Regions from separate parts of the Mesorhizobium sp. B2-6-4 genome, predicted to be linked through region 4. Evidence: predicted binding sites of a transcription regulator. Region 4 holds the regulator's gene; each other region holds the start of a gene.
The links. Region 4 encodes LexA, which represses DNA repair genes until DNA is damaged. Its sites were predicted from a motif close to TGTTCNNNNTGTGTTCNG; they were not measured.
Positions count from the first base shown of each region.

Region 1: the regulator LexA is predicted to act here: its motif matches at 2,500-2,517, upstream of dinB (DNA polymerase IV).
Region 2: the regulator LexA is predicted to act here: its motif matches at 1,382-1,399, upstream of FJ426_RS30260 (helicase-related protein).
Region 3: the regulator LexA is predicted to act here: its motif matches at 2,824-2,841, upstream of FJ426_RS03620 (YifB family Mg chelatase-like AAA ATPase).

Region 1 is NZ_VFUE01000022.1:101,773-106,198, forward strand. It holds gene FJ426_RS25850 (2OG-Fe(II) oxygenase) at 1-727, shown strand, start outside; gene FJ426_RS25855 (dihydrofolate reductase family protein) at 879-1,466, opposite strand; gene FJ426_RS25860 (helix-turn-helix domain-containing protein) at 1,607-2,023, shown strand; gene FJ426_RS25865 (hypothetical protein) at 2,168-2,404, opposite strand; gene dinB (DNA polymerase IV) at 2,546-3,787, shown strand; gene FJ426_RS25875 (sterol desaturase family protein) at 3,835-4,368, opposite strand.
Region 2 is NZ_VFUE01000036.1:7,138-11,563, reverse strand. It holds gene FJ426_RS30270 (acetyl-CoA C-acetyltransferase) at 1-3, shown strand, start outside; gene phbB (acetoacetyl-CoA reductase) at 123-848, shown strand; gene FJ426_RS30260 (helicase-related protein) at 1,567-4,426, shown strand, end outside.
Region 3 is NZ_VFUE01000002.1:245,956-250,381, forward strand. It holds gene FJ426_RS03615 (malate synthase G) at 1-1,141, shown strand, start outside; gene FJ426_RS03620 (YifB family Mg chelatase-like AAA ATPase) at 1,198-2,730, opposite strand; gene gshB (glutathione synthase) at 2,916-3,857, opposite strand; gene FJ426_RS03630 (GtrA family protein) at 3,931-4,305, opposite strand; gene FJ426_RS03635 (glycosyltransferase) at 4,310-4,426, opposite strand, start outside.
Region 4 is NZ_VFUE01000006.1:165,414-169,839, forward strand. It holds gene FJ426_RS10495 (ComEC/Rec2 family competence protein) at 1-2,198, shown strand, start outside; gene lexA (transcriptional repressor LexA) at 2,192-2,935, opposite strand; gene FJ426_RS10505 (TetR/AcrR family transcriptional regulator C-terminal domain-containing protein) at 3,388-4,065, shown strand; gene kynU (kynureninase) at 4,062-4,426, shown strand, end outside.

The sequences.
Region 1 (4,426 bases), on a different contig from region 4:
GGTTGCGGCATCGGTGGTGAAAGCCGCCGAGGAACGCGTTGCCGCTTACGACTGGCCAGCCCTAGCCGCCGAACTCGACGGCTTCGGCTGTGCGGTGATGGAAAAGCTGCTCACGCCGCAGGAGTGCCGGCAACTCGCCGGGCTCTATCCGCATGAAGAACATTTCCGCAGCCATATCCACATGGCCAGGCACGGCTTCGGCAAGGGCGAATACCGCTATTTCCGCTACCCCTTGCCAGACCTGATCGGCGGGCTTCGCACGGCGCTCTATCCCAGGCTCGCCGAGGTCGCCAACCGGTGGAACGAACGCATGGGCATCGCCACGCGCTATCCCGAAACGCATGCCGCCTTTCTCGAGCAGTGCCACGCCGCCGGCCAGGTCAGGCCGACGCCACTTCTGCTGCAATATGTGCCCGGCGACTTCAACTGCCTGCACCAGGACCTCTATGGCGACCTCGCCTTTCCGCTGCAGGTGGCGGTTCTGCTTTCAGAACCCGGCGAGGATTTCACCGGCGGCGAGTTCGCCCTGACCGAACAGCGGCCGCGCATGCAGAGCCGGGTGGAAGTGGTGCCCTTGCGCCAGGGCGATGCCGTCTCCTTCGCCGTCCACAATCGGCCGGTGCAGGGCACCAAGGGCAATTACCGCGTCAATCTGCGCCACGGCGTCAGCCGCCTGCGCTCGGGCATGCGGCACACGGTGGGCATCATTTTTCATGATGCGAAGTGAATTGGTGAGGCCAAGGTGTTGACCAAGAGTACATCGAGGCGCGTGTTCCCTTCGCCCCTGGGGGCTAAGGCACAACCGCGCTTGGTGCTGCATCGCCGACTGCCATGCCCAAGCTCAACGGCAGGCATGATATCAGTGCAATGCCTTTCGATTAGCCGGCCGGCGCGTAGCGACTCACCACCATGCCGCTCGCATAGGATTTCGAGCCGAGCAGCCGCAGCCTGCCGAACCCGCCTTGGTCGAAGATGCGGCGGCCGGCGCCCAGCACGGCCGGGTTGATGAACAGCTGGAACTCGTCGACCAGCCTGGCCGCGATCAGCGCCGAGGCGAAGCCGGCGCCGCCGAACACCGCGATGTCGCCGCCCTCACCCCTCTTCAGCAAGTCGACCTCCCGCGGCAGGTCGCCGCTGACCACTGTCGTGCGCTCCCATCGCGAGGCCTTGAGCCTGTCGCTCGGCACCACCTTCCTCGCCTCGACGATGCGCTGGGCGAAAGCATAGAACGGGTCGCGCGGATATCTCTTCGCCGCATTGCCCCAATGGGTGAGGTAGCCTTCCTCGGCCATCTTGCGGCTCAAGAGGATGGTATCGATGCCGGCGAAGACGGCGTTGAAGTCCCGCTTCAGCTCCTCGTCCCAGGCGCTGTCGTCGCCCCATTCCCAGAGCTGCCAGCGATGATCCCCGGCGGCGCCGACAAAACCGTCGACCGACATCTGCATCTGGAGGATCAGCTTTTTCATCATGGTTCTCCCAGTCAAGGGCCGAGCGGCTCGTTTTACCCGTCCGGCCGGCACGGTTGCCGATGGTTTACATTTGGAACTATTGACCTGAGATGAAAACGATATCAATAGTAAAGCGATTTAAAAATGGAACCATACACATGTCGACACGGGACCGGTCTGGCTGCCCCATCAACCTGTCGCTCGAACTGCTCGGCGACCGCTGGACGCTGCTCATCATCCGCGACCTGGTCTTCGCCGGAAAAAAGCACTTTCGCGAATTCCTGCAATCCGATGAGGGCATTTCCTCGCGTACGCTGGCCGAGCGCCTCCAGACATTGCAGGACGAAGGCATCCTCACCCGCAGCGGTGATCCCACGCATGGGCTGAAGGCGATCTATCGCCTGACCGAGGCCGGCATCGACCTTTTGCCCGTGCTGGCCACGCTCGGCGCCTGGGGCAGCAAGCACCGCAAGGCCGACGATGATCTGGCAAGGATCGCCGATAAGCTCGCTGCCGACGGCGAGCCGGCGCTGGAGCGCCTCAAGCAGGCGCTGCGGGCGGAGCATCTCGGTTGATGGATGTCGCCAAGGTGGCCTCGGGGACAACGACCCGCACAGGCAACGCGCGTTAGAAAGTGCGTCACGGCCCTCTGTTCGGAATAGCGCAAAAACAAGCAATTGGAACGGTTGCGTGATGCATTGCAGCACGCCGGCGACGAGCTATGGCGTGCGCAATATGTCGGCGCCCGCCTGCTCATCGAACAGCACGGCGCAGCCGCACTGCAGCGCGACTTCACTCAGCGCATTCGCGACTGTTTCGTCGGCCGAGACGAAATCGCCGGTCAGCACCCGCAATTCCTCCACGGCCTTGGCCATCGAAACCAGCCGCCCCGCGGCGCGGTCGGTCGAGCAGGCGTTGACGACGCAAACCAGATCGATCATTTCAAAGTTGCCCATGCCAGCCTCCGCACGCGGCGCCCTTCGGCCGTCAACGCGATTGTGAGCGACAATGTTCCGGCGGATCGCGACCTCGCTTGACAGCGAGCAATGTTTGTTCTCTTTATGTTCCATACTCTACAACGTCGCGAGGAACCGGGGATGGAGCCCACCATCCTGCATGCCGATCTCGACGCTTTCTACGCCTCGGTCGAGCAGCTTCTCGACCCCTCGCTGCGCGGCAAGCCGATCGCGGTCGGCGGCGGCGTCGTGCTCGCCGCCTCCTACGAAGCCCGCGCCTTCGGCGTGCGCGGCGGCATGCCGGGGCGCAAGGCGCGCGAGCTCTGCCCGCAGTTGATTTTCGTCGGCGGAAATTTCCGCGACTACCAGCGGCTCGGCGACGCCGCGATGAAGGTGCTCGACGATTTCACGCCGCTGGTCGAGCGCATCTCCATCGACGAGGCCTTCGCCGATGTCGCCGGTTGCACGCATCTGTTCGGCCAGCCGCGGGAGATCGCCTCGACCATTCGCCGCCGCGTGCGAAGCGAACTCGGCCTGCCGATCTCGATCGGCGTGGCGCGCACCAAGCACCTGGCCAAGATCGCCTCGCAGGTGGCCAAGCCCGATGGGCTGGTGGTGGTCGAGCCCGGCACCGAGATCGCCTTCCTGCATGACCTGCCGGTCTCCCTGATGTGGGGCGTCGGCCCGGCGACCAGCGCGCGGCTGGCCGAGATCGGCGTCCAGACAATCGGCGAACTGGCCAGGACGCACAGCGGCGCGCTGGCGCGGCTGCTCGGCCCTGCCGCCGGCGAAAAGCTTGCCGCCTTGTCGTGGAACCGCGATCCGCGCAAATTGGAAACACGTCGCCGCGCCCATTCGGCCGGTGCCCAGTCGGCGCTTGGCCGCAAGCCGGCACTGGAATGCGTCTACATACCCGTCCTGCTGCATCTGGCCGACCGGGTCGCCAGCCGGCTGCGCGCCAAGGCGCGCCCCGGCCGCACGGTGACGGTGCGCGTGCGCTTCGCCGACCTCAGCGCCGTCACCCGCTCGATCACGCTCGACCAGCCGATCTCGGCGACGGTGATGCTGGCCGAGATCGCGACAGACCTGGTGCGGGGCGTGCTTGCCGATCATCCGCATGACAGGACGATTTCGCTGCTGGCGATCTCGGTCTCGCATCTGGAGGAAAGTGCCGAATTGCAGCTCGAACTGCCGCTCGGCCTCGCCGACGAAAAGCGCCGCCCCGGCACCAGGAAGGGCCTCGCACGCTTCGGCGCCGACCGCGCCATCGACAAGATCCGCGAGCGTTTCGGCAAACAGGCCGTCGGCTACGGCACCGTGGCGCTGGAGGCGGCCCGCTCGGTGCCCGACGAGTTCAGGGAATTGGCGCAGAAGGAATTGTAAGCGGGAATGGCTGTCTGCGCTTCCCGAATGGCGCACACCAGTTGGCTTCAGAGCCGCATCGTGCCGAAGACCCGATCCCAGAACAGCGACGTCACGCCGAAATTGACGTTTTCGTCGACATGATGATGCAGCGCGTGGCGGCGCTTCAGCGTGTAGAGATAGCTCGGATGAGTGGGATGCCAGTGATGGATCACATGGTGGATGCTGACGTACCATAGGTAGCCCAGCATCAGCCCGCAGCTCGCCGCGCTGGCGACCGCGAAATCCGAGACCATCCATACGGGAAAGAACGCGACAAGCGCATGCACGCCGAGGCTGAGCCAGGTCGGCGTGCCCACCGGACTGCGCTCCTCGACATGATGGCGGGCGTGCAGATCCCTGATCCAGGGAATGTGGTGAAGGACGAAGCGGTGCATGACGTATTCGATCAGCGTCCACAGACACAGGCACGCCAGCGCCGTCGCCAGCCAGCCTGGCGCGCTCTCTTCGCCGGCCTCGATAAGCCCGGCCACAGCCAGCAGGGCGATCGCCAGGGGGTAAACCACGAAGTCGCTGTAGTATCCAATGAGACCGAGTTCCATCGGAGCAAGCCTTCAACGCCGAAGAAGCGACAGATTGCCGAATGCGCGGGCGGGGAGC
Region 2 (4,426 bases), on a different contig from region 4:
TAAAAGAGAAGTGAATGGGGAGTAGCGAATAGGGAAGAACGGCGTCGGCGCAATGGGATATCTGATCCCTGCTCGTCATTCGCTACTCCCTGTTCACTCTCCCAACCAAAGGGAGGGAGCGCATGACCAAGGTTGCAATCGTCACGGGCGGATCGCGCGGCATCGGCGCGGCAATATCGATGGCGCTGAAGGAAGCCGGCTATTCGGTTGCCGCCAACTACGCCGGCAATGATGAGGCGGCGAGCAAGTTCACGGCCACAACCGGCATCAAGACCTACAAATGGTCGGTCGCCGACTACGACGCCTGCGCCGCCGGCATCAAGCAGGTCGAGGCCGATCTGGGCCCGGTCGCGGTGCTGGTCAACAATGCCGGCATCACGCGCGACGCCATGTTCCACAAGCTGACGCGTGAGCAGTGGAAGGAGGTCATCGACACCAATCTCTCCGGCGTTTTCAACATGACGCATCCGCTGTGGAGCGGCATGCGCGACCGCAAGTTCGGCCGCGTCATCACCATCTCCTCCATCAATGGCCAGAAGGGCCAGGCCGGCCAGGTCAACTACTCCGCGGCCAAGGCCGGCGACATCGGTTTCTCGAAGGCTCTGGCCCAGGAAGGAGCCCGCGCGGGCATCACCGTCAACATCATCTGCCCAGGCTATATCGCCACCGAAATGGTCCGGGCGATCGATGAGAAGGTGCTCAACGAACGCATCATCCCGCTAATCCCGGTCGGGCGCCTCGGCGAGCCGGAGGAGATCGCGCGCTGCGTCGTCTTCCTCGCCTCCGAGGACGCCGGCTTCATCACGGGATCGACCATCACCGCCAATGGCGGCCAGTACTTCGCCTGAGGTCTCGCCGGGCTGCCGGCTTCCCGGTGCCGATTGAAGGAGGGCTCGTTCGCCATCCGCTTCGGATGTCCGTGACGCCGTCCGATGACGGCTGTCGGCCTGCTGTTCCAATCCGGCACGCAAAGGTTAATCGCGGCAGCCGGTATTGTGCAAAACTGCCTGGATAAGCTGTGCATTGTCGGTGGAAAACCTGTGCGTAACACTACATCTTGTCGTGAACAAACAGGGAAAATCCCGACATCGCCGATTCGTCGCCCTTTCGTTCCATGTTTGGCCGCAATGTTAACGAGAGCAGTTGCAATCGCCTATCAAACTGTTAATTTCTATTAAGAAAGTTCAACAATTTCATAAGCTTGGATGAAGCAAGGCGGGCTGCCACACGGCTTTGCCGGCGAAAGTTAACGGCGGCTCTCGCCTAGCATGAAACGGGCCAATTCCGTGATTCAGCATGTGGTAAGGATCATCAGCCAAAACTCCACATCTAGCCGTGAACAAAACCTGAATCCGGGCGAGTCAGCGATTCGTCGCCGATTCGTTCCAGACTCGTTCCAACCCTTAATCAGCAGCCGAACCGAAGCTCGACGGAGGTGACTTCGAACCGCCAGCGGAACATTCCGCTTTCGCTTCGCGCCTGAAATCCCTATGTGTCGCCTGTCATACGCGCCACCCGAGGCGTGCTCCCGACAATGAGAGGCCAGAAAGCCTTATTTCCGAGCCGATGAACATCCATCCGAAACCCACCGAGCCGCTGATCCTGTCGGGTCGCGACGTGACTGCCGTGCTTGGGCCGACCAACACAGGCAAGACCCATCTCGCCATCGAGCGCATGGTGGCGCATGAAAGCGGCATCATCGGCCTGCCGCTCAGGCTCTTGGCGCGAGAGGTCTACACCCGCGTCTGCGAAAAGGTCGGTGCCCACAAGGTGGCGCTCATCACCGGCGAGGAGAAGATCCAGCCGCCAGGCGCCAGATATTCGGTCTGTACTGTCGAAGCCATGCCGCGCGAGACCGATGCCGCCTTCGTCGCCATCGACGAGGTGCAGCTTGCCGGGGACCTCGAGCGCGGCCACATCTTCACCGACCGCATCCTGCATCTGCGCGGCCGCCAGGAGACGCTGCTGCTCGGCGCCGCCACCATGCACGGCATCTTGCAGCGCCTGTTGAAAGGCGTCTCGGTGGTGACACGACCGCGGCTGTCACATCTGGCCTATGCCGGTTCGAAGAAGCTGACCCGCTTGCCCCGGCGCACAGCGATCGTCGCCTTCTCCGCCGACGAGGTCTATGCCATCGGCGAACTGATCCGCCGCCAGCAGGGCGGTGCGGCCGTCGTGCTTGGCGCGCTCTCGCCCCGCACCCGCAACGCCCAGGTGGCGCTGTTTCAGTCGGGCGACGTCGACTATCTCGTCGCCACCGATGCCATCGGCATGGGCCTTAACCTCGATCTCGACCATGTCGCCTTCGCCCAGAACCGCAAGTTCGACGGCTATCAGTATCGCAACCTGACGGCGGCCGAACTTGGCCAGATCGCCGGGCGCGCCGGCCGGCACCTGCGCGACGGCACCTTTGGCGTCACCGGCCAGGTCGACCCGCTGGACGAGGAATTGGTCAAGAAGATCGAAAGCCACGACTTCGACCCCGTGAAGGTTCTGCAGTGGCGCACAGCGCGTTTCAATTTCGCCAGCCTCGACGCGCTGAAGCGCTCGATCGAGACCAATGCCCCGGTGGAGGGCCTGACCCGTGCGCTGCCGGCAGTCGATGCGCAGGCGCTTGAGCACCTGTCGCGTGACGAGGACATCAGGGCGCTCGCCACCGACGCAAGGCGCGTCGCGCTGCTGTGGGAGGCCTGCGCGCTCCCCGACTACCGCAAGATAGCGCCGGCCCAGCACGCCGACCTCATTGCGTCGATCTACATGGACCTCGCCAGGCATGGCCATGTCGACGAGAATTACATGGCCGAGCAGGTGCGCCGCGCCGACACCACCGAGGGCGACATCGATACGCTGTCGCATCGCATCGCCCAGATCCGCACCTGGACATTCGTGTCGAACCGGCCCGGCTGGCTGGCCGATCAGGCACACTGGCAGGAAAAGACGCGCGAAATCGAAGACAGATTGTCGGATGCGCTGCATGAGCGGTTGACGAAACGCTTCGTAGACCGCAGGACTTCCGTCCTCATGCGGCGCCTTAGAGAAAATACCATGCCTGAAGCCGAAATAAGCCCAACCGGAACCGTCCTCGTCGAAGGCCACCATGTCGGCGAGTTGCAGGGGTTCCGTTTCACCGCCGATCAGAGCGCTGGCGGCGAAGACGCCAAGGCCGTGCGCGCGGCCGCCCAGAAGGCGCTGGCGGCGGAGTTCGAGGCACGCGCCGAACGCTTCGGCGCCTGCGCCAATGGCGACATCGCGCTCGGTTCCGACGGCACGCTGCGCTGGATCGGCGCGCCGATCGGCACTCTGGTTGCCGGCGAGGACGCGCTGAAGCCGCGCCTGGTGCTTTTGGCCGATGAACAGCTGACCGGCCCGGCGCGTGACAAGGTCGCGGCGCGTGCCGAGCGCTTCGTCAATTTCCAGATCGAATCCCTGCTGAAGCCGCTGGTCGATTTGAAGAATGCCGAGCAGATATCGGGTATCGGCCGCGGCATCGCCTTCCAGCTGGTCGAGAATTTCGGCCTTATCAATCGCCGCGACATCGCCGAGGAGATGAAGTCGCTCGACCAGGAAGGCCGCGCGGCATTGCGCCGGCTGGGCGTGCGCTTCGGCGCCTATCATGTCTTCGTGCCGGCGCTGATCAAGCCGGCGCCCGCGGGATTGGTGACGTTGCTGTGGGCGCTGAAAAACGACGGCAAGGAGAAGCCCGGCTTCGGCGACGTCGTCCATGCGCTGGCATCGGGCCGCACCTCGGTGGTCATCGATCCGGCTTTCGACAAGGCCTTCTACAAGCTTGCGGGCTACCGCAATCTCGGCCGCCGCGCCGTGCGCATCGACATTCTGGAACGGCTGGCCGACCTGATCCGCCCGGCGACCAACTGGAAGCCCGGCCTCGGCCAGCGTCCGGATGGCGCCTATGACGGCCAGTCTTTCATGGTGACGCCGCCGATGATGTCGATTCTCGGCGCCACGGCCGATGACATGGAAGAAATCCTGAAAGGTCTTGGCTACCGTGCCGAGCCGAAGCCGGCGGCCGAAGTCAAGGCACGGCTGGAAGCGCAGGACAATGCCGCCCGGGAAGCCGTGGCGGCCAAGCTGGCAGCGGAAGAGGCCGCGCGCGCCGAGCAGGCCAAGGCGGCGGAGGCGGCTGCGACGGACACGCCTGAGGAGACATCGGCGGAAGATCCGCAAACTGCGACTGCCCAGACCGCCGTCGAAATTCCTGTTGAACCCATTGCGGAAGCGGCCGAAACTGTTGCGGAAGAACAACCCGAAGTTCCAGCCGAAGCGACGCAAGAGGTTGCGCCTGTAGCAGAAGCCGTGCCTGAGACTTCTGCCGCCGAAAGCGCCGACGCTCTCACCTCCCCCTCGACGGGGGAGGTCGCGGAGCGAAGCGAGGGGGGTGACAGCGCCGACGCTCCCCAACAGGGAC
Region 3 (4,426 bases), on a different contig from region 4:
GACCAATCCGGCGATAACGGACCGAGACGGCAACGAGGTGCCGGAAGGCATCATGGACACCGCGCTGACCGCGCTGATCGCGCTGCACGATATCGGGCCGAACGGCCGCCGCGCCAATTCCCGCGCCGGCTCGATGTATGTCGTGAAACCCAAGATGCATGGACCCGAGGAAGTCGCCTTCGCCGTCGAGATCTTCGATCGCGTCGAGGCCCTGCTCGGTATGGACCAGAATACCATCAAGATGGGCATCATGGACGAGGAGCGGCGCACCACCGTCAACCTCAAGGAGGCGATCCGCGCCGCCAAAGAGCGCGTCGTGTTCATCAACACCGGCTTCCTCGACCGCACCGGCGACGAGATCCACACCTCGATGGAAGCCGGCCCGATGATCCGCAAGGGCGACATGAAGCAGGCCGCCTGGATTTCCGCCTACGAGGCCTGGAATGTCGACACCGGGCTGGAATGCGGGCTTGCCGGCCATGCCCAGATCGGCAAGGGCATGTGGGCGATGCCCGATTTGATGGCGGCGATGCTCACCGAGAAGATCGCCCACCCCAGGGCCGGCGCCAACACCGCCTGGGTGCCTTCGCCGACTGCGGCGACGCTGCACGCCACCCACTATCACAAGGTCGATGTCCACGCCGTCCAGGCGGCGCTGAAGAGCCGGCCGAAGGCCAAGCTCGACGACATCCTGTCGGTGCCGGTCGCGGTGCGGCCCAACTGGTCTCCGGCCGACATCCAGGCGGAACTCGACAACAATGCGCAAGGCATTCTGGGCTATGTCGTGCGCTGGATCGACCAGGGCGTCGGCTGCTCGAAAGTGCCAGATATCAACGATGTCGGCCTGATGGAGGACCGCGCCACGCTGCGCATCTCCTCGCAGCACATCGCCAACTGGCTGCACCATGGCGTCTGCACGGCCGACCAGGTGATGGAAACGATGAGGCGCATGGCTGATATCGTCGACCAGCAGAACCAAGGCGACCCGCTTTACCAGCCGATGGCCGCCGATTTCGACGGCTCCGTCGCCTTCCAGGCCGCCTGCGACCTCGTCTTCAAGGGCCGCATCCAGCCCAACGGCTATACCGAGCCGGTGCTGCACGCGCGGAGGCTGGAACTGAAGGCGAAGGGAGCGGCCTGAACCGGAGAGTTGAAGCCGGCAGGCGTTCCGTTTCCCTCCTCTCGAAGCAGCGCGAACTACGCCGCCTGTGCCACCCGCTCCGAACTCATCCGGTAGGAGATCGCTTCGGCGAGATGAATGCGGCCGACGGTCTCGCTGGCGTCGAGATCGGCCAGTGTTCTCGCCACCTTCAGCACGCGGTGATAGGCCCGCGCCGAGAAGCCGAGCTTTTCGCTGGCCTCCTTGAGCAGCGACAGGCCCGATGCGTCGGGCATGGCGATCTCCTCGATGACCGCGGGCGCGCAATGCGCATTCGTGGCGGCGCTGGTGACGCCGAGCCGTTCGAAGCGCTCGCGCTGGAGGGCGCGGGCACGCGCAACGCGCAGCGCCACGTCGGCGCTCTTCTCCGCCCGGTCGGGCCGGATCAGGTCGCTGGCCGAGACCGCCGGCACCTCGATCCTGAGGTCGATGCGGTCGAGCAGCGGTCCCGAGATGCGCGCCTGGTAGTCGGTGCGGCAGCGTTCGCCGCGCAGGCAGCGATAGCCGGGCTCGCCGGCCATGCCGCAGCGGCACGGGTTCATCGCCGCCACAAGCTGGATGCGCGCCGGATAGGTGACGCGGTGGTTGGCGCGCGCGATCATGCAGTCACCGGTCTCGAGCGGCTGGCGGAGCGCATCGAGCGTCTGCGGCGTGAATTCGGGAAATTCGTCGAGGAACAGCACGCCGTGGTGCGCAAGCGACACTTCGCCCGGCCGCGCCCGGATGCCGCCGCCGACCATCGCCGCCATCGAGGCCGAATGGTGCGGCGCGCGGAACGGCCGCCGGTCGGTCAGCTTGCCTTCGCCGAGCTCGCCGGCGACGGAGGCGATCATCGACACTTCGAGCAGTTCCTTCGGCGCCAGCGGCGGTAGGATCGACGGCAGCCGCTGCGCCAGCATCGATTTTCCCGATCCGGGCGGGCCGACCATCAGCAGGTTGTGCCCACCGGCCGCCGCCACCTCCAGCGCTCGTTTGGCGGTTTCCTGGCCCTTGATATCGGCAAGATCGGGCAGGTCGCGCGCCGCGGCATGGATGCCGGCCTCCGGCCGGGACAGCACCTGCGTGCCGCGGAAATGATTGGCGATGGCAATCAGGCTGCGCGGCGCGAGTATGTCAAAGTCCTTGCCGGCCCAGGCGGCTTCCGGGCCGCAGGCGAAGGGGCAGATCAGGCCCTTGCCTTCAGAATTGGCCCCAATCGCGGCCGGCAAGGCGCCGGCGACGGCGGCGATAGTGCCGTCGAGCGATAGTTCGCCAAGCACGACATAGCCGGCCAGCATGTCGCCCGGAATGGCGCCAAGCGCCGCCATCAGGCCGAGCGCGATCGGCAAATCGTAGTGGCTGCCCTCCTTGGGCAGGTCGGCGGGCGCTAGGTTGACAGTGACCTTCTTGGACGGCATCGACAGGCCGGAAGCATGCAGTGCCGCCTGCACCCGTTCGCGGCTTTCGGCCACCGCTTTGTCGGCCAGGCCAACGATGTGCATGTTGACCTTGCCGGGCGCGATCATCACCTGCACGTCGACCGGCACGGCCTCGATGCCCTGGAAAGCAACCGTGCGAACCCGCGCCACCATGTCTTGCCCCCGGATCTGGGCTTGCCCCAAGCCTTTTGCAATCAGGCCGCGAAGGGCCTGGGCCGGAGACAATCACAGTTCCTCGGCTAAATCAAGAACATTACAGGAACACGCAATCGCTTAAGTTGCGGCGCGATTGTCTCCGGTTGCAAAAACGGAACATGGTTAATACAAAATGAAAACGGCTATTTCCGCTTGGCCTCCACCGCGTCCCAGAACAGGCTGGCGATGTCGGCGCCGCCGAAGCGTTTGACTTCGCGCACGCCGGTCGGCGAGGTCACGTTGATCTCGGTCATGTAGTCGCCGATGACGTCGATGCCGACGAGGATGAAGCCGCGTTCCCTCAGTGCCGGCCCGATGCGGGCGCAGATCTCGCGCTCGCGCTCGGTCAGCTCGGTCTTCTCGGCGCGGCCGCCGACATGCATGTTGGAGCGGGAATCGTGCTCGGCCGGCACCCGGTTGATGGCCCCGACCGGTTCGCCGTCGATCAGGATGATGCGCTTGTCGCCCTTGCGCACGTCCTTCAGGTAGCGCTGCACGATGTAGGGCTCACGGAACAACTGGCCGAACATTTCGAGCAGCGAGGCGAGGTTGCGGTCGGCCTCCAGCAGGTGGAAGATGCCCGCGCCGCCATTGCCGTAGAGCGGCTTGACGATGATGTCGCCGAATTCCTTGCGGAAGGCGGCGACCTCCTGGGGATCCTTGGTGATCAGCGTTTCCGGCATCAGGTCGGAAAACTCGGTGACGAAGATCTTTTCCGGGCTGTTGCGCACCCAGGCCGGGTCGTTGACCACCAGCGTCCTGGGGTGGATGCGCTCCAGTATGTGAGTGGTGGTGATGTAGTTCATGTCGAAGGGCGGATCCTGTCTCAGCAGGATCACGTCCATCTCCGACAGGTCGGTTCGCACCTTCTCCCCCAGCGAATAGTGGCTGCCCTTCTCGTCGCGTACCTGCATCTCCTCGATGCGGGCGAACACCTTGCCGTCGCGCAGCGACAGCCGGTCGGGCGTGTAGTGGTAGAGCTGATGGCCGCGCCGCTGCGCCTCCAGCGACAGCGCGAACGAAGTGTCTCCGGCGATCGACACGGTGGAGATGTGGTCCATCTGGACGGCGATTTTCAGCTTCATGGCAGGTCCCCAGCACGGTCGATGAGAGAGCGATATAAGGGTCCCGGCGCCTTCTGCCAATCGGGCCACGCCTCTAGCGGTCGAAGACCAGCCTGGAATAGCCGAGAAAGGACAGCGCCATGGCGGCCAGCGAAGCGAAAGCAAGGGCGGCCAATGGCGGGGTTGTCGGCAGGACGACAAGGATGGCGCAGTAGACCAGATAGTTGGCGATGCTGGTGGCTATGCCGATGCTGCCATAGCGGGCACCTTCCCGCACCAAGCCGCGGCTCGACGGCGAGAAGGTCAGATGCCGGTTTATCTGCCAGGTGACGCAGAGTGCAAAGCCGATGGACAGCATGCGGGCGCTGAAAGGGCCGAGCGGCGTGACGGCAAGCAGCAGCCAGAGGGCGGCCGCGTCGGCGACGAAGCCGATGCCGCCGGCAAAGAGGAAGCGGATAAGACGGCTCACCGCTTCATGCGGCGCGAGGCGTCTTGCCTGGGCCGGCCTTCGCGGCAGTCGGCTCGCTGGCGCGCTCGCGCCGCTCTATGCGGCCCGAAGGCATCGACAGGTAGAAGATGCGCTTCTGTTC
Region 4 (4,426 bases):
CCGAGCTCGAACTCGATCGGGGCATAGCCTTCCTGCTCGTGCCGGTGTTCCTGGCATGCGGATCGATCGCCTATTTTTCGCTGGCGGCGGAGCCGGGCTTTGCCAAGCCTGTCGCGGTCGCGATCCTGATGTCGCTGTGCGCGCTCGTTTCACGCTCATGGCCGAAAACGCATCTGTGCTTCATGGCGGCGCTGTTGTGCGCGCTCGGCATGCTCGCCGGCAAAGTCGAGACGTGGCGAGCGGGAACGCGGATGCTGGGCTCGGAAATCTCCACGCAAATCACCGGCCGCGTCGTTTCGGTCGACCAGATGGAGACCGGGCGCATCCGGCTGACCATCGATGTGACATCGACCGCGCGGCCGAAACTACTCTACGCGCCGGAGCGCGTTCGCCTTTCGGCACGCAAGGTGCCGGCTGAAGTGACGGCCGGTTCGCTCGTGACCGGCTATGCCAGGCTGTTGCCGCCGACCGGACCGGTGCGGCCGGACAGCTACGACTTTTCCTTCGACAGCTACTTCGCCGGCATAGGCGCCAGCGGCTTCTTTCTCGGCAACCCCAAAATCGTCTCAGCCGATGACAGGCCGGTGTGGGCCGCCCTTTCAGCCGCCATCGAGAGTGCTCGCGAAAGCATTGCCGACCATATCAGGGGCAGCATCGGCGGTGCCGAGGGCGAGATCGCCGCGGCGCTGATCGTGGGTGTGCGCGCCGGGATTCCCGACGAGATCAATGAAGCGATGCGACGCACCGGCATCTACCACATCATCTCAATTTCCGGGCTGCACATGGCGCTGGTCGCCGGCACGGTCATGGGTCTGCTGCGTGGCGGCTTCGCGCTGTTCCCGAATTTTTCCTCCCGCCGGCCGGTCAAGAAATACGCGGCCGCGGCGGCACTTTTCTCGATCGCCGCCTACCTCGTCATTTCGGGCGTCGTTGTCGCCGCCGAACGCAGCTTCATCATGCTGGCGGTGATGCTGATCGCCGTTCTGTTCGATCGGGCGGCACTCACCATGCGCAATCTGGCTATTTCGGCGATCGCCGTCATCGTGGTGTCGCCGCACGAGGTGGTAGGGCCGAGCTTCCAGATGTCGTTCGCCGCCACCGCGGCCCTGGTCGGCGCCTATGCCGGCTGGTCGGATCGCAAAGCCGACAAAGCGCGGACCCCGCCGCCGCAACGGACCTTGCCTGGCCTGCTGACGCGAAAATTGCTGCTGGCGACAGGTGGGCTGGCGATGACCTCGATTATCGCGGGAAGCGCCACGGCGCTTTTCGCCATCTGGCATTTCCAGCGCGTGTCGCCGCTCAGCCTGTTCGCCAATCTTGCCGTCATGCCGATCGTTTCTGTCGTGATGTTCCTTGCGGTTGCCAGCGCGCTGCTGATGCCGTTCGGGTTCGATGGACCATCCCTTTATCTGATGGGCAAGGGACTGACCGCGATGATCGCCATATCAGGATGGATCTCGCAACGCTCGCCGGTCGACGCGGTCGGGTTGATTTCGCAGCAATCCGTCCTTCTGGTGGCGATCGCCCTGGTCATCGCGACGATGGCCACGACATGGCTGCGGCTGGCGGCACTTCCCTTCGCGCTCGCCGGCCTGTTGACCGTCTCGGACACGCGCACGCCGGACGTGCTGATTTCGGAGGATGCCCGCCTGGTGGCGTTGCCGATCGGCGGCGGCGAGCTCGCGATCAACCGGGCGCGCCCGAACGAATTCACCGTCGATAATTGGAAACGCGCGCTGAAGTCCGAAACCATCGTTGCGCCGGAACTGTTCGACAGCGGAGACCGACAGTTCGACATCTTCGATCCCGCGCAACTTCCGGCGGGAGCGCCTTTCTATTGCTTCACGGGCCTGTGCATGGCCCGGCATACCTCGGGGGCGATCATCGCGCAGGTGGAGGATCGCAAGGACGCCTGGAGGGCCTGCTCCTATGCGGATCTGATCGTCATCAACGACCCCGCGGGCTACGATCCCTGCCACAATCCGCTGGTTCTCGTCATCACCAAGCGGCAGCTCGCTCGTAAGGGAAGTGCCGCCGTCTTCTTCGACCAGCAATCGGCGACGGCACCGGCACGGGTCAGTTTTGCCGTCGACAGGCCATATCGGCCTTGGCACGAACAGCGGAAATTCTCACGCGAGGCAAGGGGACTGCCGCCTTACCGTAAACCCGAAAAGCCCACCGCCGACCCCGCTCAGTAGCGCCTGATCAGGCCGACCAGCTTGCCTTGCACCTTGACCCTGTCCGGTCCGAAAATACGTGTTTCATAGGCCGGATTGGCAGCCTCGAGCGCAATCGAAGCACCCTTTCGGCGGAAGCGCTTCAGCGTTGCTTCCTCCTCGTCCACCAGGGCCACGATGATCTCGCCGGGACTTGCGGTGTCGGCATTGCGGATGATGACCGTGTCGCCGTCGAAAATGCCGGCCTCGATCATCGAATCGCCCTTGACCTCCAGCGCATAGTGTTCGCCGCCCATGATCATGTCAGGCGGCACTGAAATGGAATGCGTCTGATGCTGGATGGCGTCGATCGGCACACCCGCTGCGATGCGACCCATGACCGGGATCGACACCGCTGAAACCGCATCGTCGTCATTGCCGGCAGCGGGCAGACGCGAAGACGTCGCCGGTTTGATCTGCCGGCTAGGGCTGCTGCCCTGTCCGAGGCTGCCCTGGATGACGCTCGGGGAGAACTTCTTTGCCGCGTTAAGACCCGGCGCGATCGAGTCCGGCAGGCGCAGCACCTCCAGCGCGCGCGCCCGGTTGGGCAGGCGGCGAATGAAGCCGCGCTCCTCCAACGCCGTGATCAGCCGATGAATTCCCGACTTGGAGGCGAGGTCCAGCGCTTCCTTCATCTCGTCGAAGGACGGCGGAATGCCGCTTTCCTTCAGCCGTTCATGGATGAACATCAAGAGTTCATGTTGCTTGCGCGTGAGCATGGCGGCCCCCAAAGGCATTGCACGAAGGGTCTGGAACCAGAATCAGAAAACAAACCCAGAACAAACACTATCTGTTCCAGTTGTGTTCCGCAACCATTTAAAGTTTAATGAATTTGTTAAGGCGACGGAAACGAAATGCCCTCCCGCAGCCAGCATCCTGCCAGCGCGGTCCGTCGTCAATGCGCTCCCGGGCCCTTTGAAACTATTTTGGTTAATGGCCTGTGGCCCGACCGGTCTCCACTCTTGGCACAAGCCTGCAAGCTGGGTGACCGGCAGGTGCGGGGTGCGTTTGGGCGGATTAGAAACCCCTGCGGCTCGTGAACGAAACGAAACCAAAATGCCAACTTCCGCCGGAAAACGGCCAGACACCACCACTGGTCGCGACGGGCTACGTTCGTTCGTTCGCTTGACGAAACCGTATAATAGTGTACGGTTTTCGAAGAGGAACACCAATGACCACGCCGAAGCAGGCCGCGCGACGCGAACGGATAGAGGAGGCCGCCTATGCGGTGCTCCGGGAAACCGGCTACAAGAGCGCCTCCCTGCTTGCTATCGCCAAGCGGGCATCGGCCTCGAACGAAACCCTCTACAACTGGTACGGCAACAAGCAGACCCTGTTTCGATCCTTGATCGAAGCCAATGCGGGAGAGGCAAGGAAGCTGCTGGAGGACGCCCTTCACCAGGCGCGCGATCCGCTCAAAACCCTGAACTTGCTCGGGCCAGTCCTGCTGACCCTCGTGACGGGCGACAAGGCGGTGGCGCTCAATCGCGCCGCGGCCGGCGACGTCAACGATACAGGCACGCTTGGCCAATCGATCGCGCAATTCGGCCGCAATACCATAATGCCGCTTGTTGGCGACCTGCTTCGAACCGCAAGTCGGGCCGGCCTGATCGCCTGTGACGATCCTGCCGAAGCCGCCGACATCTACATCAGTCTTTTGATCGGCGATCTCCAGGTTCGCCGGATCGTTGGGGTGCTCGAGGAACTGCCTCGGGCGGAAATCGAGCAAAGATCGCACCGGGCGTTCACCCTGTTCTTGCGCCTCTATGCGGCCAGCCCTTGCCCGGGCGGCAAAACAGCCGGCCCGTTTCCAGGGCGCTCTTCTCACCGAGGAACATCGCGACCATGAGCAAAATTCCCGATCTCGCAGCGATCAAGGCAATGGACACCGCGGATCCGCTGCGTGCCATGCGTGACCGCTTCACCTTGCCCCAGGGGGTGATCTATCTCGACGGCAATTCGCTGGGCGCCGCTTCGCCCGCCGTGTTCGGCGAGCTGCAGAAGGCCGCCACGCAGGAGTGGGCGCAGGATCTCATCCGCGCCTGGAACACCGCCGGCTGGTTCGACATGCCGGTCGAACTCGGCGACCAACTCGGGCGCCTGATCGGGGCCGCCGCCGGCCAGACGGTGGTCTGCGATACCACCTCGATCAACATCTACAAGGTGCTGCATGCGGCACTCGGGATGCGGCCGGACAGGTCAGTCATCGT